One region of the Paenibacillus sp. GYB006 genome, then DNA from elsewhere that is predicted to be linked to it. Evidence: a T-box and tRNA genes for the amino acid it is inferred to sense, from the RefSeq annotation. Region 1 holds a T-box; the other holds one or more tRNA genes.
The links. The T-box of region 1 lies ahead of trpS (tryptophan--tRNA ligase). A T-box ahead of a tRNA ligase gene usually reads a tRNA of that ligase, here a tRNA-Trp.

Region 1 (14,580 bases):
CTCAGTGGATGGAATGCAGCTTATCCGTGATTTGCGTCAGATCTTGGATACGTATAACCTACCTGCCGAAATCATTGCAGCAAGTATCCGTAACATTAAACATGTAGAGGATGCGGCTCTGGCAGGTGCGCATATTGCAACGATTCCGGGTACACTGGTGCCAACTTTATGGAAACATCCGCTTACGGATAGTGGGATTGAGCGTTTCCTTAAAGATTGGGAGTCCGTTCCTCAAGATGCGAAACCACCAATGAAATAACTTGAAATGCTATCTTTAATCATTCAGGTTGATAAGAAGAGAATTCCTACGGGAGTTCTCTTTTTTTATATACCACTACGCAGAACATAAGGCTTGCTTCTTTTTTTAGGTCAGGCTGCATAGATTAAAAAAAGGAACCTCTCTCAAGGGAGGAATGCGTGCATGGCATTCAGAAGATCTAGGTGGAGAAATCAGCGGCAAAAAACAGGGGGACACTGGAAAAAGTGGGTACTGATCATCATGCTGGTGATTGTGATTTTGACGGTGCAATCTGCTGCATACATAGAGCGGAATCTGAAGCCTCCCATTATGCATCTAGCTAAAATCAGAGTGAAACAGCTGGCGACAGAAGCGATTAACAAAGCCATAACGAGTCAAATTGCAGATGGCAAACCGTCTGATGATCTCATTGAGTGGAAAACGGATACCAAGGGAAAGATCAGTGGTTTTATGCTGAATTACGATGAGCACATGAGAATTACTTCCAATGCGTTATCTATTGTTCAAACTACACTACAAGATATGGAGTCATTCAGAGACCATATTCCACTCGGGCAAGCGCTGGGAAGTACGATTTTGTCCTCTTTTGGTCCTAAAGTGCCCATTCGGATTGAACCACAAGGCGCGGTAAAAGTAGATCTCAGCACGAGACAGCAAAATGCGGGAATCAATATGATTTTGGTCGAGGTATATATTCACATCATTGCTGAGGTGGCTGTTGTAGTCCCGCTCGATATGGAACCGGAAATAGTGGACACGGAGCTGCCGATTTCCTACTTGCTTGTTGTTGGAGATGTGCCTATGTATTATTACGATAATCAAGGACGTCCTGTAGGAGATAATGGAGCAAGTGCACCAAGTTTAGCGCTTCCTTCTTTACCATCAGCTACAGCACCGAGCACGGGAGTAACAACCCCGGATGCAAGCAGCACCGTCCCCAAGAACGAGGGGAATAGTCAGCTCTATCTAGAAGAGCCGGAACCTCTTTTGCCAAATGGTAATGAGTGAGTGAGAAAAATTGAACCTGGATCGTAAAAAAAGAAAGTGACTTGTACAAGAATCGTCTGTTTCCAGAGGATGCTTACGTAACAAGTCACTTAAAATTACGGTGAGGTTTTCTTTTTCTTTTTGGCTTGTAAAGCTTTACGTTCTTCATTCTCCCAGCGATGCAGTGATGGATAGGGATCAAAAGACCATTCGGTAAGCCCTGTATCCCGGTAAATACCATAATGCAGATGAGGAGGGAATTTCCCCTGTGTCCCTGGCTTACCATAACCGGAGCTTCCTACCCATCCAATGGTTTGTCCTGGAGTCACAATACTGCCTACGTGTATACCCTTCTCGAAGCCAGACAAATGCGCATAGTAGTGATAGTGGTTGTCTAGGTCCCTTATTCCCACGCGCCATCCTCCAAATGGATTCCAGCCTTTAATTTCAATAATTCCATAACAAGTACTTCGGACCGTCAGGCCATGATGGGCAAAAAGATCTGTTCCCTCATGAATTCGCCGTCCACCCCAGCTGCGGCTTGTTCCCCAGGTGCTTCGGTAAGAGTACACGGTACCTAAAGGTAAAGGGAATGCATGCTCTGAAAGCTCAAGCGTATCAAAGTGCTTATAGATTCTGGCGAATTGCTGTATTCTTTGAACCGCTCTTGTGTTTTGGTAATAGTGCCATAGAGAGATACCGATATCATCTGCCGATATCCCATATTTTGAAGCAACACGAGACATGGTAAAAAGTACATCCACGTTATTCTCTGGGTCTGCTTTCTGATCACCAGTTCCATCTAGTCCAAGTCCACCAAAGAGGGCAATGGACATAGGATTCTTATCCTGCTGATCTGGATTTAAAATTCCTGCCCACCTTCGAGATTCAAAAAAGATACCTGTTAACCGCTCTTCGTGTGCGCGGTCCTTCGGATGCGCTTTTGTCATCGTCCGCTCATACTGATCAATCGCTGCAAGATAATACCAAGGAACGCCGCTCACCATACTTATTTGGTCATATAATGCCTTGCGTTCTCTATAAATATCTTGAGCACTTGGCGGATTTACAGGTTTCTCCTGAGCAAAGACATCAGCTGGTGTGAGTGAGGCAAAGAAAGAGAGAGTGAGTGTGACTTTCAGACAAAGCATTCGCCAGTTATGTTTTTTGTATATCCGTAACAACAGATACTCCTCCTTTCTTCGTTTCCGCTCAAAGTTATGTTTAGGTTCACACAACTCTCTTGTTTTTATGCCTTATCATGAAAAAAAGAATCGGGAGCGTAAAGAAGAAATGATAAGAAATGGAGGTTATTACCATAAAATTCATGTTATAATGTGTCCGTGCGATAGTTTAATACATCTCGATATAGAAAAGAGGGTACTTCCTTGGGGAGCAAAGTGAAAGAACCTAAACCAGAGTGGATTAAGATAAAACTAACCGCAGGTGAAGAGTATCAAGAAATTAAAACAATGATGCGTTCAAAAACCCTTCATACGGTCTGCGAAGAAGCACGTTGTCCTAATATTTATGAATGCTGGGCAAACCGTACAGCAACTTTTATGATTCTTGGAGATATTTGTACAAGAGCCTGCCGATTCTGTGCAGTAAATACGGGTCTGCCTACTGAGCTTGATTTACAGGAGCCGGAACGTGTTGCTGAAGCGGCAGAACAGATGAATTTACAGCACTGTGTAGTGACGAGTGTAGCGAGGGATGATCTTACAGATGGAGGAGCTTCCATTTTCGCAGAAACAATCAAAGCAATACGCAGAAAACTACCTTTATGTAGTGTCGAGGTACTCATTCCTGATTTTCTAGGGAATAAGGAGGCACTGCAAATCGTCATGGATGCAAAACCGGATATTTTAAATCATAATATTGAAACGGTAGAACGCTTGTCTGATCAGGTTCGTGCCAAAGCTAAGTATGAACGTTCTCTTGAATTGCTTAAAAGATCAAAAGAAATGAATCCAGATATACCAACCAAATCAAGTATTATGCTGGGGCTTGGGGAAGAGTGGGATGAAATTCTTCAGACAATGGACGATTTGAGAGCAGTCGATTGTAATATTATGACGATTGGGCAATATCTACAGCCTTCGGACAAGCATTTATATGTAAAAAGGTATGTAACGCCTGAAGAATTCGCGGAACTAAAAAAAGAAGGTCTGGCTCGAGGATTCAGTCATGTGGAATCAGGACCTATGGTTAGAAGTTCATATCATGCACATGAACAAGTAAAGTCTGCCGCGAATGCAAATAATGTAGTATAGTAGGAGTAAGCCTTTGCATGAAAAAGAAGGCGGTTCGGATAGAAGGGAAGGAAGACGGTTTTGATTCAGATCAGCGGCAAAACTTATGAAGTCTTGCAGGACTATAGAAACGGTTGGAATCCGGAAGCCTTTCGTGATCGGTATAGCGATGTCCTTGAACGATATGATTATATTATTGGGGATTGGGGCTATAATCAACTGAGACTTAAAGGATTTTACCGAGAGAACCACCCGAAGGCGAATAAAGATACTTCGATTACGGGCATGGTTGATTATATTAACGAATATTGTAATTTTGGTTGTGCTTATTTTGTACTTCATAAGCAAAAAGAGCAAAAAGAACCTAAGGATTCAAAAGAGAAAGAATTTAAAGAAGCTAAAGAATCTAAAGAATCCCAACCAAAAGAGCCTAAAGAGCCTAAAGATCCTAAAGAGCTTAAAGAGTTTAAAGAACCAAAAGAACCAAAAGAACCAAAAGAGTCAAAAGAACATAAAGAACATAAAGAATCTAGAGAGCGCAAGTTCTCTAAGGAGAACAAAACAAAAGAAGAAGCTACAGCAAAAAGCGGTTCCTGAGTAGGAACCGCTTTTTGCTGTAGCTTAATCCAGAAAGGCTGTACGAACCCGATCCCAAAATGGGTAAGGACGATATCTTGCAAAACTAACTTTTTGTCTGGAAACCTGACACCTTACAGATATAAGGTCATCAATCGTCATATTAACGTGATCAATAGTAAGTAGCAGTCTTTGGGATTTTCTAGAGAAAATATCGCAATGATGATGCTTGGGCAGTACGATAGGCGATCCTAGCGTACGGTAGACCCGGTTATTAATGGAGGCGATCTCAGCAATTTGCATCGCTTCAATCGTGGGGTGAATCATGGCTCCGCCAAGTGCTTTGTTGTAAGCCGTGCTGCCGGAAGGGGTGGATACACAAATGCCGTCACCACGAAACATCTCAAAAGTAATATCATTAATATCGACTTGAGCTACAACTGTTCCATCGACACCTTTGAGGGTAAACTCATTAAGTGCAACCATGGAGGTAATCCCTGACTTTCGGTGGATCTCCAGATCAACTAAAGGATACTCCACAATACGTGGCTGCAACTGCTGACTCGTATCTAGACCGTTACTCATAAGTTTGATCAGCTCATGAAGCTCATCCGCTTTCCAGTCTGCATAAAAACCAAGGTGACCTGTATGAACACCAACAAAAGCAATATCAGGGATTTGATCAATAAACGTATGAAAAGCCTGTAGCATGGTGCCATCGCCGCCAATAGAAACAACGATCTCTGGAGATTTGGCATCAAGTATAAATCCCTGCTCTTCAGCAAGACGGTGAAATTGCTCGGCCAAATCCATAGATAAAGAGTCTCCTCTGTCCTGAACATAATATCTCAAGATGAAAGCTCCTTTGTAATAAGTATAACTTGATGATATCCAATTTCAGGACAGAAAACAATCGCTGCAACACATTTCCTTTAGTCTTGAGTTTTTGCAGTGAGCTGTTTAATCCATACATAGACAGCGGTTATCAACATTAATCCGCCAATCAGCATCATAGTGATTGCTAGTTGCGATGGGAGCAGGTGGATACCCGTAAGAAGAGAAGAAGAGTCGGAAGATCCAGACCAATTGATCGTATCTACTGTATTCATTATTGGGTTCCAGCACAAAAATACAATTCCGGCTGCAAGGATCGCATGAACCGCTCTTGCAAACATAAACGGTAAATAACGCAGCGGTGTAGAATTCAGAATGCTCACAACCTGAGCATGAACGGATAAACCTCCCCAAGAAAGAATAGAAGCAGCCGCAGCAACTTTATAGATGAGGGGTACCCCCTCTAAAGTTCCAGCATACCGAGCTCCGAGGGTAACTTCAAACAATCCTCCAACAAGCGACTGAGATAATTCTGTAGGCAATCCTAGAAATAAGAGGACTTGTTCAAGCCAGTGGTACATCCCATTCATAAATCCAGCTTCCGTAAATAATTCGAGAATGACCGAAAAAAATACGACAAGTCCGCCCACAACGGTCATCAGCTGTAAAGAAGAACGGATTGCTTGCTGTACAAGTTGTCCAAGAGAGCGTCCATCGCTCTCACGAGCCTGGTGCATTGCATGGAATGCATGCTTCAAACGGTTAACTTCCTCAGGCAAAGCTTCCGTATTCGTCTCTAAAGGATCTTTTGGACCATGAAACCGCATCAGAAGACCAACAATGAGTCCAGATCCATAATGAGCAATAGCGAGAATTCCTGCTAGAGCAGGCATGTGAAAAAAACCAACAGATACTGCCCCGATTAGGAATATAGGATCAGATGTTGTAGTAAAAGCAACGAGTCGTTCTCCTTCTTCACGTGTGATTTGTTTTTGTTCCCATAACTTAGCTGTCAGTTTAGCTCCAACAGGGTATCCTGAAGCATAGCTAATAGCGGCGACAAAACCGCCTGTTCCTGGAATTCGAAATACGGGTCTCATAAACGGGTGAAGAAGAGTGCCCATGAAGTGGACGATGCCAAGTCCAAGGAGTAACTCCGATATGACAAAAAAGGGAAATAGAGAAGGGAAGAGGACCTCCCACCAAATGGAAAGACCGCGAACTCCGGACTCCCACACGGATAAAGGATAGACCACCATTAACATGCATATACTGAGTAGACCGAAGGTGATCAAAAGTGGTAAGGCTAGACGCTTCATATGCCATGGTTCGCCCCTTTTTCTAAAAGCTGTTCGCTGGTTATGAATACTATATGAGCCAAGATGGACAAACAGGACAAAAAAAATAGAAAGCGTTTGCAAATTTACTGTAATTTAAGGAAATGTATGCTAATATAAATAGTAATTAGTGAATAGATCTAAAGTCCTCTTTTGATATGCCTGGTTTCTATTATCTAAAGGATGGAGTGATGTCGTGATGGGAGTAATTGCAGGGATACTCGTCTGCGCTATTGTATATGTGATGCGGGCAGCGCATATCCATCCCGGTGAAGAAGACTGGCGGAGTTATTAAGGATCAACTGCAAATATATACCTTAGGCAAGAACAGTTGGTATGAGACAAGAGTCCTAGATAGATAGGAGCTCTTGTCTTTTTTTGTTATACTAGATCAAGAACTTAGCATGAGAAAGAAGGCGAGAGAATGGATCCGAACAAAACGCTTTATGAAAACTTGGGAGGCGCTGAGGGTATAAAAGCACTTGTTGAGGCTTTTTATCCGAAGGTACAAAAAAATGAATTGCTATCTCCGCTTTTTCCAGAGGATATTACTCCGGTTTTGGAGAAACAGTATATGTTTTTAAGTCAATTTTTCGGTGGTCCCTCTCTGTATTCTGATGCAAATGGACATCCGATGATGAGAGCAAGACATTTACCTTTTCCTGTTACGGAAGAGCGGGCTCAGGCTTGGTTATCTTGTATGTATGAAGCTTTAAAAGAAATGGATATACCGGAGACGGTTGTCGATGTTACCATTCAGCGATTATCTGGCCCGGCCTATCATTTTATTAATACTCCCTCCTAATGATGAACAAGAAAAGCACCGGTTTTCACCGGTGCTTTTCTGTTATAAGGATCTTAAACGCTGATCAGCGAGCAGATAATCCTGATCGTTATCGAGTAACGTTACCCGGTTTTTGCAGCACGGAAAGACAAGCAGATGTTTTTTTCCGTCATGTATTAATGAAAGCTGTTTCGGTTTCAACGGAAGTAATACATTCTCTGCCGAGCAGAAGGGACATTCCTGAACATAAATGTCACCCATTACAATGTCATAGGGCCATGTATTTTCAAATGGAATCATAAACGGTTATCCTTGTCTTGGTCTGTACTTACATCGGAATCGTCTGCTGCTGGAGTAGATTCCTCCTTAGCCAGTTCAGCCAGCTTTTGCATCAGGATATGTTGCGGCATATGCATGAGATGCTCAATAGGAACACCTAATTTTTTAGATAACGTAACGGCTGTCTCTGCAGAAATCTGTAAAGGTCTCATTTATATTTCCTCCTGAATGTTATATATAGAATTTAGGTAAAGACTGGAATCAATAATAGCATAATTCTGATATAGTATTAGTTATACACCTTGAACAGGGGTTGTTCAAACCTGTTTCTCGATGTTTTTTTGGAAAATAAATAAAAAAGGTGGCAAAAGTATGAGTAAAACACTGCGTCAAACATGGGATTTGGAAACAATTTTTAGCGGAGGTTCCTCATCGGAAACCTTTGCTGTTTATCTTAAACAACTCGAGCAGGATATCGCAAGTCTAAACACACAAGTGGCTGATGCAAAAGTTCCTGTGACAGTGGAAGATACATATGTTTACGATGGAATGATTGATCAGCTTCAAGATATTATTGCACGATTGTCGGAAGGCTCTGCCTTTGTGTCATGCCTTGGTGCAGAGAATCAAGATGATAAAAAAGCGGTACAACTCACGGGCAGAATTGCTTCGCTTCATGCCCAGTTAGCGAGTGTGAAGACTAGGTTTGACAGCTTGCTGCAGCAAACAGATGACGAAGTATGGGCAGGGTGGATGAAGCGCCCTGAGATCATGCCGATCTCTTTTGTTATGAATGAGAGCCGCCAAGAAGCGAAAGAAAAAATGGCACCTGAACTGGAAAGCTTAGCGCTTGATCTTGCAGTGGACGGATATCACGGTTGGGGAGATTTCTATGATACGATCGTAAGTAAAGTGCGGGTTCCTTATGAAGAGAATGGGGAAACGACATACTTGTCGGCGGGACAAGCGGCGAACAAATTACAGCATCCTAATCGCGAAGTGCGTGAATCGATGCTTAAGAGTTGGGAAAAAGCTTGGAGTGAGGCAGCAGACTACTGTGCTGACACCCTCAATCATCTCGGCGGTTTCCGTTTGAAACTATACGAGAGAAGAGGATGGGACTCCGTTCTCAAAGAACCACTTGCTATTAACCGAATGTCTGCAGAGACTCTTGATGCAATGTGGGATGTGATAACACGCGCGAAACCAGTCCTTGTAAAATATCTGGAACGCAAAGCAAAGCTTCTCGGCGTTGAGGAGTTATCCTGGGCTGACGTATCTGCACCTATAGGTGAATCTACAGGAACGATTACTTATGATGCGGCAGCGGAGAGTATTGTGACTCAGTTCCGCAAATTTAGCCCTCGCATGGCTGACTTCGCACAGATGGCCTTTGATAAACATTGGATTGAGGCAGAGGATCGCCCAGGTAAACGTCCAGGTGGATTCTGTACATCACTTCCTGTAAGCAAGGAAACGCGTATTTTTATGACTTATGCAGGTACCGCCTCTAATGTGTCTACACTAGCGCATGAGCTCGGACATGGTTATCACCAGCATGTAATGGATGATATGGAGATCTTGAATCAAAGCTATGCTATGAACGTTGCAGAAACGGCTTCTACTTTTGCAGAGCTGATTGTAGCAGATGCACTGATCCAAGAAGCAGATGAAAAAGAAAAGCTTGCTTTACTGGAGGAAAAAATTCAAAATACAGTGGCTTTCTTTATGAATATTCATGCTCGGTTCCTTTTTGAGACACGTTTCTATGAGAAACGTAAAGAAGGTCTTCTCAGTGCAGGGGAACTGTCTGAGTTAATGGAGAGAGCTCAACGGGAAGCATTCTGTGATTCTCTTGGTTCATATCATCCAACATTTTGGGCATCGAAGCTGCATTTTTATATTACAGGAGTCCCTTTTTACAATTTCCCTTATACATTTGGATTCATGTTCAGTACAGGGATTTATGCACAGGCACAAAAAGAAGGAACCGCATTTGCTGAGAAATATGACAATTTATTGCGGGATACCGGCCGGATGACCGTAGAGGAACTTGCTGAAAAACATCTAGGTACAGATGTAACGAAACCTGATTTCTGGCAGGGAGCTGCTGACTTATGTATCGCTGATATTGAGCAATTCCTTCGTATGACCGAAAACCTACAATAGATTTTGAATAAATAGGACCTTAGCAGTGATGCTGAGGTCTTTTTTTTATAAAAGTTATTGATTTATGCCAGAAGTTTGTCGAAATATGATTATATAATAAAAAAACTGTTATTTTTTTGCATAAAATTGTTGTAAAATAGAAAAATTTGACATATACTGAGTCACAAGCCCTATATAAAGGCTAAAAGTATAAGAGGATGGTGTATATGATCTCACTTGATCAGCTTTCTCTACCTAGACAACTGGATATTGTCTTTAGAGCACTTGATGAAGAACTTACAGGTCTTGATTCAGGAATCGTTTTTGTGCAAATTCGAAATAATGTAATAGGTAAATTCGGGATTAGACATTATCCGGTACCTATGAAAAAAGTGATGGAGAGTTCTTCAAAAGGACTCACAGAAACTCAGCGTTCTTCTTTCAGGCTCATGGCCCTGGAATCACTAAAGTTAAAAAAACACTGGACGCATGGAGAAATCACTTATGATTTCGCCGTTAGAAATGACATGATTGTTGTAGATTCAACCTTAGAGTCCAATTATAACCTGGCTAGTTTGATGATTCGTTACCCACGTACTACATATACAGATATTCAATTAGGCCCATCATAATAACAAAGCGGCCCTCTCTTATAAAGAGAAGACCGCTTCGTTTAACCCGCTTAGATTCTTGCGTGGAACCTAGCTAGATTTATGAGAAAATAACGACGTTATTGACGACCAGCCAATTGCTGTTCAGCGATTTGTACCAGACGTTTTGTGATATAACCTCCGAGAGATCCAGTCTCACGGGAAGTATAGTTACCGTAGTAACCATCTGCAGGAATTGTTACGCCTAGCTCTTGTGCTGCTTCCAATTTCAGTTGTTGAAGTGCAGCGTTTGCTTGTGGCACTACCAAGTTGTTAGAACGAGATCCTGATGCCATGTGTTGTCACCTCCTTTTGTGCTTTGTGAGATTAGTATGGTTTTAGGAAGAGAAAATATACTCAAAAAATAAGCAGGTAACAAGTGGAAATGAAGAAGATAGTCTGAGGTAAGTTTCGAGGTGAAAGCAAAAGGTCAGCTTATTATCGATTTCAAGTGTATATAACACAAATAGACAGCTGAATCAGCTGTCTATTTGTAAGCTATACTTTTCTTATTCTGAATCTGCAGGTTGAACGATCTCAATCTGTGTAGAGAGTTCAATAGTCTGACCTGGCTCCATATGTATGAGTCCTGTGAAGTCTGCATCTCTCTCCATATTTGGAGCATCGGGCAACCAAGTATAAGGTTCAATACACAAATAATCACTGCTTTCCCCTTTGGTAAATAATACCCAATGTAAAAAAGAATCTTTATTCGCTGTATATTTAATGGCATAACCATCATTACGCGTTAGATAAGCAGTGTCTTGTTCGCGATCAGACCTAAATATGGTATCTAAATTCTGTCCTGCGAGATTGATTCCATAAGGCAGGCTGGCAAGAGAACCTAAACCCTCTAAATCTCCGGTTGGCAGTAAATCATCATTAAGCGGATAAATTCCATTCACCGGAAGTTTAATATTCCAACGATGTGGTTCTCCATCAAGCATAAACCAAGTGTGATATCCCATACCAAACGGTGCTGCATGATCACCTTGATGAGTAACACGAAGTTGTTGTGTCAGAGTAGAACCTTGCAGTCTAAAGGTCATTGAGAATGTCATAGGAACGGGAAAATGCTTCATCCAGAGTTCATCTTCACATGTCTTCCACTCCGTTGTTACGGTGCATCCATCGTCATCTTCTTCTATGTCACTAACGCACCAAGGCTGTGTACGATGAAGTCCGTGAATATGGTTATTATTTACGGAATTTTGAGCAAATTGATACTCTTGGCCTTCATATTCAAAGTGACCCAGGTGGATACGCCCTGGGGGGATCAGCATCGGAACACCAAAATGGTAAGGTTTCTGAAGATAAAAAGCGAGATCCTGTTCGTCAGGTTTACGAACAACTTCCCGGTTTTGAATACGATCATAAATGGATATAATGTTGTTACCGAGGCGGGGTAGCAGGGTGACTTCAAGATCACGACTGTGCAAAATATAAGTGTCATAGCCGTTCCAAAGCCCTTTGGTCACTTGTTTCATCTTTTTTGCTCCTTTTCCCACGAAAGATCTTAAACATCTTACACGTAAGTCTATCATAACAGATAATTGTATCTGTAGTAAAAAGGTACCTTAGATTCACGAATGGAATTTATGTAATTGTTACTTCTCATATTTCATGTTGACATGAGAACTTTATCATGATTATGATAAAGCAAGTATATAACTTATAATCGTTGATAGGGATAAGTAAGCTTAGTGATGCAACTGCAGAAAGCCGATGGTTGATGCGAATCGGTGTTGCGGACTTTGACTGAATGGACCCTGGAGAGCCCGGCTTAACGAGAAGCGATGCTTCTTTAGTAGGTCAGGACGACTAATCCGCGTTAAGGAAGATAAGGTTGCTTATGAGTGTTTTTTATGTGCGATTAAGCAGCGAATTAGGGTGGCACCACGGTCTCACGTCCCTTTCACGGGATGTGGGGCCTTTTTGTATTTTGTTACATTTTTGAAGGATATGAATTGTAGGAGGACTAGAAAATGAAAACGGTATTCTCGGGTATTCAACCTAGTGGAAAGCTAACGCTAGGGAATTATATTGGGGCAATGAAAAATTTCGTTAAGTTACAAGACGAATATCATTGTAATTTTGTAGTTGTAGACTTGCACGCAATTACGGTCTCACAAGACCCTGCTGCGCTCTACGAACAATCTAAAGACGTTGCTGCGTTATACTTGGCAGCTGGAATTGATCCTAAGAAGGCGAATGTGTTCTTGCAATCTCATGTACCTCAGCACGCAGAACTCGGATGGATGCTGACTACGCTGACAGCGATGGGTGAACTTGAACGTATGACACAATTTAAAGATAAATCAGCAGGTAAAGAATCCGTAGGTGCAGGACTTTTTGTATATCCTTCCTTGATGGCAGCTGATATTCTGCTCTACAACGCGGATCTCGTACCGGTTGGAGATGACCAAAAGCAGCATATGGAACTGACAAGAGACCTCGCTCAGCGTTTTAACCGTCGTTATGGAGAGTTCTTTACCATTCCTGAGATCTATACTCCAAAAGTCGGGGCACGGATTATGTCACTGGATGATGCATCTAAGAAAATGAGTAAGAGTAACCCAAATCCAGGAAGCTATATCTCGCTTTTGGATACACCTAAAGACATTCGCAAAAAAATCAGCCGTGCAACAACAGATTCGGACAGTACGGTTCGATTCGATCCTGCAAACAAACCGGAGATCAGTAATTTAATGAGTATTTACAGCGAATGTTCCGGACTCTCTCTGCAAGAGATCGAAAAACAGTACGAAGGACAAATGTATGGGGCTTTCAAAAAGGAACTTGCGGAAGTGGTGGTTTCTGTTATTGAACCGATGCAGGAGAGATTCCGTGAGATTCGTGAGTCCGATGAACTGATGCGTATTCTAAATGAATCTGCAGAGCGGGCAAGAGAGATCGCCGCTGCAAATCTGACAGAAGTGAAGAAACGGATGGGTTTTGTTGTTTAAACTCTAAGACCGGTTCATCTCAGTACGATTCCGTTTTGCCTTAATGACGAATCCCCAGCCGATATTACAGATGGCTAAAATACTAAAAAGTAAAGCTAACCATAAGGAATGGCTAAGTGAAACTGCGGTGACCATAAGTAATATAATAGAAGAAGCAGCAAACCAAAGAGACAGACCTTTACTCATGTGAAAGTACCTCCAAAAAAATATTTTTAAAAAGAAGTATAGCTTTTCGAGAGAGAGCCATAATAATCTTGCAAGCTTGCAACAGCAAACATCACGCGCGAGGCGAAAGGAGATTACACACATGGCATCAGGATCTCGTTCTAACAATTTGGTAGTTCCACAAGCGAACGCTGCACTTCAACAACTGAAAATGGAAGCTGCTCAAGAGCTGGGCGTCACCATTCCGGCGGATGGTTACTACGGTAACTACACTTCCCGCGAAACAGGTTCACTCGGGGGATATATCACAAAACGTCTAGTACAAATCGCTGAACAGCAATTGTCTGGTCAAAGTAAATAAATGTAATAACTCAACAATCACATTAGCGGGCTTGGACGGTATTTCTACCGTCCAAGCTTTTTGTGTTGCCTATGTAGCTGATTTTGCATGAAAGCGGTATATTACGTCAAGCATAAAAAAACGGCCTCCTGGGGCCGTTTCTCTTTTTGATACTTAGGTGTGAGAGCCAAGGGATAATTTTTTCTCCATCTTATCCTCACTAAGCCATCCCACATAAGTGCTGATCGGTTCATAATTTCTGTCCATTACCATACAGGCAACAAAGGGGTACTGTTTACGATGACGATACCTTACATCTCCCCATCTGACAAAATAGCCAAAGCTTAATTCTTCAACTTCTGCAACAGCAAAGGAAGTGAAATATAGAAATGCCTGAATATCTGGGTGAGATTTAGAAATCTCAACAGCAGGATGATCAGAGGACACAGCATGCTTACTCCAGACGAGGAGATGTCCATCTAATTTCCCAATCTCGTAGCTGCCGTCTTTGTGAGCTTTGACCACATGCCAGCGATTTAAATGAATCGTAGGGATAACATAATACTTATCTTCAGGTGCTGATGAGGGATCCATCTTTCTTACTTGTTTTGTTTTGGAATAATGAACTAGTGTACGCCAGACGTAATAAAGAGCCAAGAATGAATATAAGACAATAAAAGTGGGTGCAGGATCGAAAATCCCAAAGAACCAACATAAAATAGCGATCACATGGGTTGTAAAGAGAACCGGATCAAAAATATGAATGATGTTCCAAGAAATCCATTTCTCTGTAAAAGGACGCATAGCTTGTGTTCCGTATGTATTAAATACGTCGGTGAATACGTGAACACATACGGCTACTCCGGTCCATAAGGCAACATGCAGGATGGGTACGTCTCGGAATAACAAGGAAATTACTGCGGTAATCAGCGCTGTCCATATAAATAGAAAGGGGATCGAATGAGTTATCCCTCGATGATTTCTTATATAGGAAGCATTA
Region 2 (14,580 bases), on a different contig from region 1:
ATTACGATGATATAGCAAAAGAAATGCTTCCTAAAAATATTAAAGTTTTTGTGCAGAACGAACAGGATGCTATACAAGTTAAAAATGACGGTTTTGAGCAAGTAGAAATACTTGCTGAAGATACGCTTTTTGAGGGTATTCAATTAATTAAAACACAAGGTGAGCACGGTAGAGGGGAAGAATTGTTAGAAAGGATGGGGCAGGTGTGTGGTGTTGTCTTCAAGCATGCCAGTGAGAAAACATTATATATTGCTGGAGATACAGTATGGTTTGAAGGTGTACAAAAGGAAATCCAATCCCACAATCCAGAGATTATCGTTGTGAATGCTGGAGATAACGTTTGGAATGATATGGGGTCACTTGTCATGGGGAAAGAAGATGTTTATGAGGTGCATAAGGCGGCTCCCAACACCAACATTATCGCTGTACACATGGAAGCAGTTAACCACTGGACACTATCTAGAAAAGAACTGAAACGCTTTGGAGAAGAAAAAGGGTTTTCCTCCCGTTTATTCATTCCCGAAGACGGAGAATCGTACACTTTTTAATATCCACGACGACGTGAGGAATATGAGTCGCTGTGAAGACCAGTCACCAAATAAATCGAGGCCCTTGAAGGGTCTCGATTTATTTGTGAAATTATGGATCTATTCATTTCCCGAATTAACAAGATAGGCAGGAGAACAACGATGAGTCAGATAAACACGAAACTATGGACGAAAAATTTTATTATTCTTTCGTTAATCAATTTCTTTATGACATTAATTTTCTTTTTATTGAACGCGACGATTACGTTATATTCAATTCAAGAATATAATGCATCTACCAGCGAGGCGGGGATTATTGCAGGGATCCTCATTATTGGTTCCTTATTAGGACGTTTATTTACAGGACGTCTTGTACAAACCAAAAAAATATTGATGACCTCGTTACTTTTTTTCATTTTAACAACATTACTTTACTTTGTTCATTTTAACATTGGTTTTCTCATCTTAAGTCGTTTTTTGAACGGGATCACATTAGGTATAATAACTACGGTTGTAAGTACAGTTGTCGTACTTAACCTTCCTACTTCACGAAAAGGGGAAGGGATTAGTTACTTTGCAATTAGTACGGCACTGGCCACGGGTGTTGGTCCATTTATTGGTTTAAATATGAGTCAAAACGCGAATTTTAATATGATTTTCACTTTCTCGCTGGTCCTAGGAATGATAAATGTAATCATCGGAATCTTTGTAAAGTTTTCTGAGGTAAACAAGGCAGCGAATAAAAAAGAAAAAGGATTGAAAATTTCAGACTTTATTGAGCCTAAAGCAATACCGATAGGAATCATTATGTTTATCATGGCTTTTTGTTTTTCCGGTATAGTATCCTATTTGAATGTTTATGCTTTGGAATTAGGGCTAATAGAAGCAGCAAGTTTCTTCTTTATGGTCTATACTGTCTTTGTCTTGATATCACGACCTTTTACAGGACGTTTGATGGACAAAAAAGGAGCAAACATTATCATATATCCCGCTCTTATTATTTATGGCGCTGGAATGCTCTTCTTAGGTTCTGCTTCTAGCAGTGCTATATTGTTATTGGCAGGAGCTCTAGTAGCTCTTGGGTTTGGTAATATATCTTCTATATCCCAAGCCATAGCCATTAGTTTAGCTGAACCCCACCGAGTTGGCTTAGCGACTGCAACCTTCTTTATATTTTATGATCTAGGAAACGGTTTTGGGCCCTCTATTCTTGGATTACTCATTCCAGCGACAGGTTATGATGGTTTGTATGTAATACTCGGATTCATTATATTAGCCACGCTTTTCTTGTATTACCTGTTGTATGGAAGGAAAGAACGTAAAATTCAAAACTAAAGGTTTTAACTATACAAACAAAGCATCCTGCAAATTTCAGGGTGTTTTTTTCTTTATGCTTAGAGCATAAATTTATTTTTTTGTTCATATGTGGCTTTTTGACTCTCTCCGGTGTCTAATTAAATGTAAATCAAGAGGAGGTTCACACCATGTCAGGAGCTCATGACACCAATCCTGTTTATCCGGATGAACAGGACAGTTTTACAAGTTTCGATCACACGTATGAGCAGTATCGCGAGAGAATACGCAAATACTTCTCACTGAAAGTAAATCCGATGGCTGCAGATGACTTGACACAACAGGTGTTTTTAAAAGCTGTTGAGAACTTTCACCGCTTTAAAGGCAACTCTAATTTGTTCACTTGGATATTTAAGATTGCTCAGAATACAGTGAAGAACGAATATCGCAGGTTATCACGGCAAAAAGAATCACCATTTGATTTTACAGATTATGAATCGCAGTCAATCTCTCTTGAATTTACGAAACATGTGGATATTCGAATTGATATTAGTTCTGCGTTAAGAAAACTGAGTGAGATTGACCAGGAAATTATTGCACTACGTTTTTTTGTGGATTGCACGTTGTCTGAAATATCCAAAATTGTTGGAATGCGCGAGAGTGCTGTGAAGAACAGATTATACCGAGCTTTGGAGAAACTAAGAAAAGAATTAAAAGAATGGGGGGACATTGCCATCATGTCTATTCAAGATATGATTTCCATTGTTAATAAGGGTGACAGTCAAGGTACAAACGAACGTCTAAATAAGGTGCATCAGGACTTATTCGATGAATTAAAGATAAGTGTTGAACGAGTGACAAGCAAGTACAATCACCAACCTTCTCAAAAAATCGTTATTGAAATTTATCCTGACCTGCAAGCATTCCATCATGCAGTCGGAGAACCAGGTGCACCGGGTTGGTTTATGGGAACGTATGAAGGTCATATTCTGAAAATAGTTTCTCCTCTAAACCCTGGACCTGATCATACCTATGAGTCTATTTTAAAAGGGGCTGTTCATTTATTTACCATGTGGCTAATCGAAGATATTAATCCTTCTGCTCCCAAATGGATCAGACAGGGAATAGGCGGATACGAGGCCAAGCAGATGACCAAAGACTATATAAAAAGTTCAACGGAAGATGCCATTCGCAATTTGGCGATCCCTTCTTTTGATGATTTAGATAACGATACCTGGGACTTTGAAACGATGAAAGGATTTCAATTTTCTTATATGATGGTGGAATTTGTGATGGATCGGTACGGAATAGATGCTTTAAATAAAGTCATTCGAAATCCTCATGATTTTGAAGGGATCTTTCAGTGTACCAAGCCGGAACTGTATAAGCAGTGGGTAGAATATATCAAACAGTAATTTATGTAATCTTGAGCCTGGTTACGAGCCAGGCTTTTTTGCTAGGAAAAACAAAGAAAATCTCCATTATCATCCATTAATCAGTGTGTAAAATACATAATTCATGATTTTAAATACAATATCTTCACTTTAAACTAAAAAATGCCGATAACCTCTCTGTATGACCATTTATTGAAAAAAGGTCTTTTTTTAAGGAGGTGGACTAAGAAAAGCTCGTTACCGATATCTCGTATTAGAAAAAAACAAAAGGAGATGTTAAAAATGGAAGCAACTACAAAGTTTTATAATGAAGGTAATATTATTTGGGTAGATCTTGAAGGGTTCGCTAGCCTAGAGATAACAAATCAAAAGGTTGCTGATTTGAAAGCTACTTTAGGTCCACACATTGCAAATCAAACGATTGTTATTGATTCTACGAATCTAGCTGTATTTAAACAAGAGATTCTACCGGTTTTAGCAGAGTGTTATGAGATCTACTCTAAATTTGGAAGATGCATAATGGTAGAAGCTAAGAAAACAATTGTTAACATTCAGCTTCATAATACGGCCAAAAAAGTAGAAGGGTTTACAGGTCAGTTTGTAAAAACAACGGAAGAAGCTAAAGCAATTCTAGGATTATAAGGAGTGTGTTTTGATTGCCCAGTGTTAGATTAAAACAGATTGCAGTGTATCATCCAGAGAACTCATATACGAATGAAGAAGTGGCTTCTTCTTCGCCTGATCGAGAAAGACTTCTTGGGATGTGGACCCATTTAGGAAGAGATAAAAGATATCTAGCAGATGAACAAGAAACCACCGTAACGATGGCGATTGAAGCAACTAAAAAAGTACTGCAAGCAGCAAATATGAGTGGTGAGCAGCTAGATCTGATAACCATATCGTCTGGTACTCACGAGTACAATATACCTACCGATGCAGCTTTTGTTCATAAAGCAATTGGTGGTAAAGATCAATGTGCTATCTATGATCAGAACGCGAATTGTGCAGGTATGGTTGTGTCATATGATCAAGTAAGTAGAGCAATGTTACATAATCCAAAAATGAAATACGCGCTTATCGTTGGATCTGAGCAAGTAGGCAACTTCTATAAGCCTGAAAACTTGGTACATATAGGTTTAAGTGGTGACGCTGCATGTGCTATTATTTTAGAAAGAGTAGAAGAAGAGGGTTACGGTTTAATTGACTCTTCTTATATTACCCATTCTGAAAGACCAGAAGATTTAGTATTACCTGAGCATGGATTTAAGAATTCAAAAACAATTCAAACAAAGGTGTCCGATTCCTATAAAGTGGATAGCATGTTTGCTAAGGCACCTGCTGTAATAAATGATCTTTTAAAAGATCATGGTCTTACCAAAGATGGCATCACCCATTATTCAATCTCTCAGGTACTTTCGACAAAGATTGATTACTTAGTAGAAGCATTAGAAGAGGACTCATCAAAGTTCACCTATGTAGGTAACAAATATGCTTATACGGGAACAACAAGTCCATTCCTTGCTCTTTATCATGCAATTGAAGATGGCAAGCTAAAGCAAGGTGATCACCACATCATGTGGTCGGTTGGAGCAGGTTTTACTTCCTGTGGATTATTAGCAAGATTATAAAAAGTGCAGCAGTTATTTTATGTAAGAGTCGTTTTCTTACGTTAATAAGCAAATGAATATAGCATAACAAGAGGCTCTCCGATTAGTGTGAGCCTCTTTGTTGTGTACCCGTAACAACTTTCATGTAAAAAACCACTGATTCCATTAGTAATCTTTTTACTCCTTTTTTTAGAAGTGAATAGTTCTCATTAATTAATGGATAATAATGACATTGACATTCGAAAGATTTTCTAAAATAATAAAATGTAATTGAATACTGGTACCTTTAATTCAGTCCAGAGAGGCTGGCAAGGGCAGCGGATTTTATAATCACGCGAGAATCAGGGCATATTCCGTCAGGGATGCTCTGCGTCTTCGCGCGGATTATGATGAAAAAAAGAGGCTACTTGTCAGTTTAAGACTTGACGAGTAGCCTCTTTTTTCTGCTTTTTGGTATCAGGAGACTTTAAGCTGGAGGTATTCTGATGAGTAAACAAGATCAAGAATTTTCATGGCAAGAGGTGCCGCAAACGCACAGAAACAATTTTAGAAAGATGTTCTCCGTTATGCTCGCGTTCACTTTCTTTTCGGCAAGCATGCTGGCAGGGGGAACACTTGGAGTCAGCTTGACGTTCATGGAGTTCATGGGAATTGTGCTTGGCGGTAACTTGATTCTAGGCATATATACAGGGGCGTTAGCACATATCGCTGCCAAAACGGGTCTTTCCACACATTTATTAGCAAAGTATTCGTTTGGTAGCAAAGGATCTTACCTTCCGTCGTTCCTGCTCGGCTTTACACAGGTGGGATGGTTCGGTGTCGGCGTAGCGATGTTCGCTGTTCCCGTCGCTAAAGCGATGGATTGGAACGTGTATCTGCTGATCTTCATATTTGGTTTAGCAATGACAGCAACAGCTATTTTCGGTATCAAGTCACTCGTAATTCTTGGGTATATTGCGGTTCCTGCAATTGCCATTCTTGGCGGTTACTCCGTGTTTGAAGGAATAGACACACTGGGCGGTCTACAAGGTTTGTTAGATTACAAGCCAGCAGAGTCGCTGACCGTAGCAGCTGCATTAACGATTTGTATTGGATCATTCATTAGCGGCGGTACGTTGACGCCAGATTTTGCACGTTTTTCTCAAACATCTAAACAGGCGGTTACCGCTACAGTTATCTCGTTCTTCTTAGGAAACTCGCTCATGTTCCTGTTCGGAGCAGTCGGCGCAATGGCATATAACCTATCAGATATCTCGGAGGTTATGTTCCTGCAAGGGTTGATCGTTCCTGCCATCATCGTATTGGGACTGAATATTTGGACGACTAACGATAACGCTCTTTACGCTTCCGGACTGGGCTTTGCGAATATCACTAAAATCTCGAAAAAGTTCTTCGTTATCGTAAACGGCATTGTGGGTACTGTGTTTGCTATGTGGATGTATAACAATTTTGTTGGTTTCCTAAATGTGCTGGGCGCAGCGATTCCTTCCATCGGGGCAATCATCATCGCGGACTACTTCTTCGTGAAGCGTAGAAACTATAAACCGTTTGCCGAAATGACGTTCAAAAATGTAAACTGGGTAGCGATGGCTGCTTGGGCTGTCGGTGTAGCCTTTGCTCAGCTGGCCCCAGGAATTACACCACTTAATGCACTAATCGGAACCGCAGTAGCTTACATCGGGTTAATGCTGATCGTTCCTGCGAAAGAATCCAAAGAAATGGGGAATTTAAATGATTATACAGAACGCAAAATTGCGGGGTAAAGAAGGTCTATGGAATATCGTTGTAAAAGACGGAAAGTTTGAAAAAATCACGCAATCTTTGGAAGTAACAACGAATGAGGAAGTAATTGATGTGAGCGGCGCGCTTGTGCTGCCGCCATTCATCGAACCACATATTCATCTGGATACAACGTTAACTGCAGGCGAGCCAGAATGGAATTTGAGCGGAACATTGTTCGAAGGTATCCAGCGTTGGTCCGAACGTAAGGCATTTCTGACACATGAGGACGTTAAAACACGTTCCAAAACAGCACTGAAATGGCAGATCGCACAAGGCATTCAGCATGTACGGACGCATGTAGACGTGACTGATCCAAGCCTGACTGCAGTTAAAGCGATGCTCGAAGTGAAAGAAGAAATGGCACCATATGTTGACATCCAGCTTGTCGCTTTCCCACAGGAAGGCATTCACTCCTACCCGAACGGCGTAGAACTAATGGAAGAGGCGCTGAAAATGGGCGTTGACGTGGTCGGGGGTATCCCGCACTTCGAATTTACGAGAGAATACGGCGTGGATTCAATGAAGGTTGCGTTTGACCTTGCTGAAAAATACGACCGTCTTATCGACATTCATTGCGACGAAATCGATGACGAACAATCCCGTTTCTTAGAAGTCGTAGCTAAAGAAGCTTACGAACGTGGCTTAGGTTCCCGTACAACAGCAAGCCACACGACGGCAATGGGATCTTATAATGATGCTTACACTTATAAATTGTTCAGACTACTTAAGATGGCGGACCTGAATTTCGTATCCAATCCGCTGGTCAACATCCACTTGCAAGGACGTTTCGACACGTATCCGAAAAGAAGAGGGCTGACTCGCGTCAAAGAGCTGCAAGAAGCCGGTCTTAATGTGTGCTTCGGACACGATGATATCTTTGATCCATGGTATCCGCTTGGTACAGGCAACATGCTTCAAGTACTGCACATGGGTATTCATGCTTCTCAGCTGCTTGGTTACGATCAAATCGTGAATTCAATTGATCTTATTACGAAAAATAGCGCAAGAACGCTGCATATCGAGGATATGTACGGTATTGAAGAAGGTAAACCTGCGAACTTCATCGTTCTTGAAGCAGAGAATGAATATGAGGCGATCCGTAAACAGGCTGCAGTGCTTTACTCATTCAGAGGCGGCCGCAAAATTGCCGAAACAAAACCTCGGGACACATCGATCATTCTCGAGAATGGTTCGGAGAAAGTCACTTTCAATAAATAATTTAAGGAAGCATGCAATGCATCAAGCATAGCTTGCACATTAATCAAAACCCCCACTTTGTAGGCAGGGTAAAAAGAGACCGCATACCGCGAACTCTTTCTGCATACAAGAGGGGGGGGGTTGATATATTCAAATTTATGTTATCTGGTAAGTTATTTGTTTAAATGGCTGATTTAAAAGAATTTGGAGGGGTCTAATAATATCCATACAATCAACGCGATGTTTAAACAAGTTACACATATTCCACCTATAAGGTAACCTGTAAATACTCTGTTTCTCTTTTTTAGATAAATGATAAGTGGTACCAAATAAAGCCATTGATAAAAACCGACAAATACATGATTTAATATAAAAAAACCATCATCTATGATACCAATTAACATCAAGCCATACGCGCCAAAATAAAAAACGATGACATAAATAAAACTTAATAAAAAACTCAATAGAAATTTCCTGTTCAACACATTCCACAACCTTTCTTACAATTAAGAAGAGAAAATTACAAAGTCGATAATTTAGCAAATAGAAGAACTCCTTATTATTTTGAATACGAAAGACCTGGGAAAACCGTATATTCATCGACGTTGAAAAAGTCTACTTTTTTCATAGTTTCAATTTTCCGATTAGTTATTACAAAATCCCGCATTTCTCCTTTTAAAATTTCATCGAAACCAATCATAAATGTTCCAATAATGTTTCTAAGACTTGCCCAACCACTACCAATGAAATCAAGATCTTGTTTCCATATATCTTCCTGAGAAGGTATCGCTTTGTCATTGATAGTTACCGTTTGATTCTTTTGGTTCCAACCTACATTCGCATCTAATGCCTTTGCTACCACACTTAAAGGCACCATTACTCGGTTATTGACGATCTGAGGAGCTACATCTGAAGTAACTTGTTGACCGTTAACCACGATCTTAACGCTCCCTTTAGCAAAAGCTAAACCAACCACGATGCTAAGAGAAAAAACAACCACAAAAAGTGAGATGAACAGTTTCTTCTTTATTTTTATCGCCTCCATTTGTAAATGTATATAATGAAAGACGCTAAAAAATTGATTGTAGTTACATTACTTGGTTTCGCCATGCGACAAATCTTATCATTTTATATAAATATCTTTTCAATTAGGATGGCGATGATTTGAAGTGTGCGACACCACATTTTTCCTAAATAAAAGGTATAATTTACAATTAGAAAAACGCTGTTCAAGATGATATATTATTTATGTCCTCTTAAGAAAAAGACAATTATAAATGTGTGTCTGATGCAGTAATTAAAGATATTTAATTCATTGTGTTCGATGGTTTTTATTACTAGTTGAATATGTTTTTAAAATATGATAAATTATAAATCCGGAAGATTTTAAGCTGCATGTCCTTTCTAAGGTCTGATATTTTGCTGGTGAGTATTCACTGAAGATATCACAGCGCAAAAATCATGTTTGGTGGCGATAGCGGAGGGGTTCCACACGTACCCATCCCGAACACGACCGTTAAGCCCTCCAGCGCCGATGGTACTTGGACCGCAGGGTCCTGGGAGAGTAGGACGCCGCCAAGCGAATAACCTATTAGGTTATATGTTTACTGAATCATTTATTTAACGATGAGGGGCCATAGCTCAGCTGGGAGAGCGCCTGCCTTGCAAGCAGGAGGTCAGCGGTTCGATCCCGCTTGGCTCCACCAATATTCCCTGATAGCTCAGTTGGTAGAGCACTCGACTGTTAATCGAGTTGTCACAGGTTCGAGTCCTGTTCGGGGAGCCAGCGGCCCGTTGGTCAAGGGGTTAAGACACCTCCCTTTCACGGAGGTAACAGGGGTTCGAATCCCCTACGGGTCACTTTATATGGAGATTTAGCTCAGCTGGGAGAGCATCTGCCTTACAAGCAGAGGGTCGGGGGTTCGATCCCCTCAATCTCCACCATACCAAATAATGCAGGATGAAATCCTGTGAATTCAACTAATTTATCCTAGCTCCCATTATATGGAGTATGGTATAATCGAATTAATTAGCCGGTGTAGCTCAACTGGTAGAGCAACTGACTTGTAATCAGTAGGTTGGGGGTTCAAGTCCTCTCGCCGGCACCAGTTTCATATGGAGGATTAGCGAAGTGGCCAAACGCATCAGACTGTAAATCTGCTCCCTTACGGGTTCGGTGGTTCGAATCCATCATCCTCCACCAGTTTTTAGGGGCATAGTTTAAAGGTAGAACAACGGTCTCCAAAACCGTTGGTGTGGGTTCAATTCCTGCTGCCCCTGCCAATTTCATAATAGTAAAGAATGATAATATATGGCGGTCGTGGCGAAGGGGTTAACGCACCGGATTGTGGCTCCGGCATTCGTGGGTTCAAGTCCCATCGATCGCCCTTGTACAACTTATCGCTGTTGGGGATTAGCCAAGCGGTAAGGCAACGGACTTTGACTCCGTCATGCATAGGTTCAAATCCTATATTCCCAGCCATTTTATAGTACGAGCCATTAGCTCAGTTGGTAGAGCACCTGACTTTTAATCAGGGTGTCGAAGGTTCGAGTCCTTCATGGCTCACCATCATATATATGCGCGTGTGGCGGAATTGGCAGACGCACTAGACTTAGGATCTAGCGTCTTTGACGTGGGGGTTCGAGTCCCTTCACGCGCATCTTTTAATTGCGGACATGGATCAGCGGTTGACCTTTGCCTTGCCAGGCAAGAGTCGCTGATTTCCGTCGTCTGCTTTTATATTTTTTGCGCCCTTAGCTCAGCTGGATAGAGCGTTTGACTACGAATCAAAAGGCCGGGAGTTCGAATCTCTCAGGGCGCGCCATTATATTTAAAATAAGAAGCAAGCCGGTGTGGCGGAATTGGCAGACGCGCGCGACTCAAAATCGTGAGGGAAACCGTGGGGGTTCGAGTCCCTTCACCGGCATTTATTATCGGGATGTAGCTCAGCTTGGTAGAGCACCTGGTTTGGGACCAGGGGGTCGCATGTTCAAATCGTGTCATCCCGATATTTATATACGCGGGTGTAGTTCAATGGTAGAACTTCAGCCTTCCAAGCTGATAGCGTGGGTTCGATTCCCATCACCCGCTTCATTAGTAAACCTCTTTGCGAAAGCGAAGGGGTTTTTATATTTCTACTTTTACAGAGAGTAAGTATTGAACTATTTGGGTTGTTCTTTTTCAGGCTAGATACCGATACACACCTAACACCTAAAAGCGAGGAAGCTGAAATAGTTGATTCCTTTGAAGAGGTGACTGCTATTGAAGTTCCAAAATGAGCATAGACCTGTATTTAATGGATTAATCCTTGTATACAACGACAAGATAAAAAAAGCTTACAAAGCAGGATATTATAAATTAAAAAGTTTACAGTGAAAATTGACTTGTGTGTAGTATTGTCATATTTTACAGTAAGTCATTTTTCGCATTTCTTTATCTCTTAAACCCCAAGCCTATTAGATCCATTCAGAGGCTTGGGGTTGTTTTTATAATATAATATGAAAAATACACTATATGAATATTTCACAATAATAAAATGTAGCCGTACTTATCTACTTCACACATATCCATCAAATTCACGTTCCTATATGAATAAACTACCTTTACTCTAAAATAAGACCACTGTAAAGGAATATTACCTTAAATCTTTAGATTTATAATTTAAAGAAATTTATCTGGTATACTACAATAAATTTAGCAAGAATAAAGTATTTCAAATAATGTGGAACGAAGTAACCTTATCTACGTATTACCATGCGGGGATAAGGTTGTTTTTGCTAATTCATTCACATCGAATTCTATCTTCTGTACATTCTTGTGTTAATATGCACAGCATGAACATAATCAAAAAGAGCTCTAAGGATTTTTACATAATACGGAGACGATATCGAATTTCTTAAATCTCTTATAACGGATTTAAGAAATTCATATGAAATCGTAAATGCGTGAGTGTCCCCATCTTTGACTAATGGGGTACTCGCACATGTTCTTTATCGCTTCAGATATCATCAATCACGTACTGAAATGTTTGAGGAGGAAATTCAGATGATCATAGAAGTAACGGGTCTGGTCAAAAGGTACAAAGATTACACAGCTGTAGATGGTGTTGATCTGAGTATTCATGAAGGTGAAATATTTGGACTGCTCGGACCAAACGGTGCAGGAAAATCAACAACGATGAACACGTTACTGGGCTTATTAAAAGTCAACAATGGCACAGTAAAAATGTTTGGTAAGGACTTTTCCAAGCATGCAAGAGAAATCAAACGATCTGTCGGATATGTACCGCAGGACTTGGCTTTTTTCGAAACCTTAAGTGCCATCGATAATGTAACGTATTGGGGTAAGTTGTATGGACTTCGAGGCAAAGAGCTACATACATCCGTACAGGAAGCACTTGAGTTTACTGGATTATGGGATAGAAGAAAAGGTATTGCTAAGACTTTTTCGGGTGGCATGAAAAGACGTCTGAACATCGCTTGTGCGATTGTACATAAGCCGCGTATTCTTTTTATGGATGAACCTACGGTTGGAGTAGATCCCCAATCACGCAACAATATTCTGGAATCGATTAAAATTATGAATCAAAATGGGATGACCATCATCTATACAACACATTACATGGAAGAGATCGAAGCCATCTGTGAACGAGTTGCCATTATGGATTTCGGAAAAGTAATCGCACTCGGAAGTATAGATGAGCTGATTGATTCCATTTCAACGGGAAATCGCTTAAGTCTGGAGCTTGCATCGAATTCGGACGCAGCTGTTTCGGTAATTAAAGAGTCGGAAGGTGTCACCGCTTGCAACAACATAAACGGAGTACTCGACATTCACTTGGAAAAAGATGAACGGTTTCTTACGGGGATATTGGAGAATCTGATTCGGAAAGAATTTAAAATTAAGTCCATGACACTGGAAAAACCGAATCTGGAGACGGTATTCTTGCAGTTGACTGGTAAAAAACTGAGAGACTAATCCGGGACGGTGATGAAACGATGAATATACTCACTCAAATTTTTTATTCGGCAAAACGGATCTTGATTGACCCTAAACCGATTTTCATTAGATTGCTCAGTTTTTTATTAATTATTTTAATATTAGGTACTGCGTTTAAAGACCAATTTAATGTCACCTCTTTGGATAAAGTAAGGATCGTTTATAGCAATGAAGATTCTGGTCAACTTGGTGAAATGTTCATTAGTTCTATGATCGGTGCGAAAGAAATTAGCTCACTGGCAGAGTTCGATCAAGTGCTTTCTCTTGATGAAGGACGAGAGATCCTAAATATTGAAGAGGCAGATGCGTTTATTTATATTCCTGAAGGATTCTCGAACCAAGGGGAAGCGGATGGATCAAGCAAAACAGTTGAAGTATTTCTGGCCAAATCTTCGGGCGTGGATACAACGGTTGTGCGGAATGTCGTGGATAGTCTGATTAATGGGCTAAATACCGCAGGCGTAGTCGCCACCATGTCGGGCAATACACAAATCGATCAAGTGAATTCGGATACCAGCTTGAAGGAAGAGCCTCTAACCGATTCCAAATCGGCGACAGCCATGGGATATTACGCTATTGCAATGCTGCTGATGTTTATGATGCGTGGTCAGGAATATGGCGCTGCAGGAATGGGAGAAGACTATTTGGGTACATTGGGTGATCGGCTCAAGCTTTCACCGATTAAACCTTTCGAACAGTATCTAGGCAAAACGATAGGTCTTTCCTTAGTTACCTTCTTACAGGGGATGGTGATTATCCTGTTTACCAAATATGTATATGATGTGGATTGGGGGAATCACTTTGGTGTCATCGTTTTGATCGTGTTTGTGTTCTCTTTATTAACCACGACACTCGGTGGCCTATTGACAATTATCATAAAGGATTCCGTAAAGGCCGACACACTTGCCAATATTGTAACTCTGGTATCCACTTTTCTTATTGGCGGGTTTATTATTATTGATTTTGGAGCTATCGCAGCAATATCCCCAAGCTATTATGCAAAATCAGCGATATTCAACGTTGTATATAACGACGAGCTAGGTTCTGCTTTTGTAAATATTGGACAGATGTTGGCTATCACCTTGTTATTTGCGGTGATCAGCATTGTGGTTTCAAGGAGGAAGAGAGCATGACGATCTTATTCAACAGCATAGAACGGATATTTCGAAAACCAATAAACATCTTATTTATGCTTGTGCTTCCGATCCTGCTAAATATGTTTTTGATTTCGACGGTAACCAAAGATGTAAAATATAATGTAGGCATACTGGACCAAGATTCATCCCCATTCATAGTGGATCTTATATCGGATATGCAGGAGAAATACAATGTAACATTACTGACCCCTGGTGATGATGTAAAGGGCTTGATTGTAAACAAAAAACTAGACAGTGCTTTTACTTTTCCAGCGGGATTCACTGCAGAGATGCTTGAAGGAAAAGATGTATCTGCTCTGAGCTTTGCCCTTGAGGCGTCTAATGTGGCGAGGCCCGTTCAAGTATACGTATCGAGTTACATATCCTCAGCAAAACAAATTGCGGCAGCTGCAAACGGGAATGAAGATGCATTCTATAAGGGGATGGAAGCTTATAATAAGAATGCATTTGCTGCAGAATATAAGAGCTTCTCTACTGGAAATTCTGAAAAATCTGAAAAAGACGTAAACACGGCGGTTCTGTCCTTAGGTTATATCGCGTTTGGTATGTTATTCTTGATTACCTTCTCTACAAGCTTAATTCTGGAGGATAAGCTAACTGGAGTCTATGATCGGATCACTGCAA

Region 2: it encodes a tRNA-Trp, which carries the amino acid that the T-box ahead of trpS (tryptophan--tRNA ligase) is inferred to sense. The anticodon was not compared.

The regions. Positions count from the first base shown of each region.
Region 1 is NZ_JARBDA010000006.1:220,013-234,592, reverse strand. Features, by position in the region: gene fsa (fructose-6-phosphate aldolase) at 1-259, shown strand, start outside; gene yunB (sporulation protein YunB) at 422-1,267, shown strand; gene PV403_RS16055 (M23 family metallopeptidase) at 1,363-2,397, opposite strand; gene lipA (lipoyl synthase) at 2,635-3,522, shown strand; gene PV403_RS16045 (YutD family protein) at 3,583-4,098, shown strand; gene PV403_RS16040 (NAD kinase) at 4,123-4,929, opposite strand; gene ylbJ (sporulation integral membrane protein YlbJ) at 5,010-6,230, opposite strand; gene PV403_RS16030 (globin domain-containing protein) at 6,673-7,053, shown strand; gene PV403_RS16025 (hypothetical protein) at 7,096-7,332, opposite strand; gene PV403_RS16020 (YycC family protein) at 7,329-7,523, opposite strand; gene PV403_RS16015 (M3 family oligoendopeptidase) at 7,684-9,480, shown strand; gene PV403_RS16010 (O-methyltransferase) at 9,687-10,091, shown strand; gene PV403_RS16005 (alpha/beta-type small acid-soluble spore protein) at 10,190-10,405, opposite strand; gene PV403_RS16000 (aldose 1-epimerase) at 10,619-11,596, opposite strand; T-box leader at 11,782-12,026, shown strand; gene trpS (tryptophan--tRNA ligase) at 12,095-13,075, shown strand; gene PV403_RS15990 (hypothetical protein) at 13,079-13,261, opposite strand; gene PV403_RS15985 (alpha/beta-type small acid-soluble spore protein) at 13,383-13,601, shown strand; gene PV403_RS15980 (metal-dependent hydrolase) at 13,755-14,580, opposite strand, start outside.
Region 2 is NZ_JARBDA010000004.1:413,474-428,053, reverse strand. Features, by position in the region: gene PV403_RS13285 (MBL fold metallo-hydrolase) at 1-548, shown strand, start outside; gene PV403_RS13280 (MFS transporter) at 690-1,862, shown strand; gene PV403_RS13275 (RNA polymerase sigma factor) at 2,012-3,235, shown strand; gene PV403_RS13270 (hypothetical protein) at 3,497-3,856, shown strand; gene PV403_RS13265 (3-oxoacyl-[acyl-carrier-protein] synthase III C-terminal domain-containing protein) at 3,871-4,842, shown strand; gene codB (cytosine permease) at 5,307-6,584, shown strand; gene PV403_RS13255 (cytosine deaminase) at 6,553-7,821, shown strand; gene PV403_RS13250 (copper amine oxidase N-terminal domain-containing protein) at 8,360-8,845, opposite strand; rRNA gene rrf (5S ribosomal RNA) at 9,265-9,381, shown strand; tRNA gene PV403_RS13240 (tRNA-Ala) at 9,431-9,506, shown strand; tRNA gene PV403_RS13235 (tRNA-Asn) at 9,511-9,586, shown strand; tRNA gene PV403_RS13230 (tRNA-Glu) at 9,589-9,660, shown strand; tRNA gene PV403_RS13225 (tRNA-Val) at 9,669-9,744, shown strand; tRNA gene PV403_RS13220 (tRNA-Thr) at 9,833-9,908, shown strand; tRNA gene PV403_RS13215 (tRNA-Tyr) at 9,918-10,003, shown strand; tRNA gene PV403_RS13210 (tRNA-Trp) at 10,010-10,083, shown strand; tRNA gene PV403_RS13205 (tRNA-His) at 10,115-10,187, shown strand; tRNA gene PV403_RS13200 (tRNA-Gln) at 10,208-10,282, shown strand; tRNA gene PV403_RS13195 (tRNA-Lys) at 10,294-10,369, shown strand; tRNA gene PV403_RS13190 (tRNA-Leu) at 10,380-10,460, shown strand; tRNA gene PV403_RS13185 (tRNA-Arg) at 10,549-10,625, shown strand; tRNA gene PV403_RS13180 (tRNA-Leu) at 10,648-10,727, shown strand; tRNA gene PV403_RS13175 (tRNA-Pro) at 10,736-10,809, shown strand; tRNA gene PV403_RS13170 (tRNA-Gly) at 10,821-10,891, shown strand; gene PV403_RS13165 (ABC transporter ATP-binding protein) at 11,846-12,778, shown strand; gene PV403_RS13160 (ABC transporter permease) at 12,799-13,932, shown strand; gene PV403_RS13155 (ABC transporter permease) at 13,929-14,580, shown strand, end outside.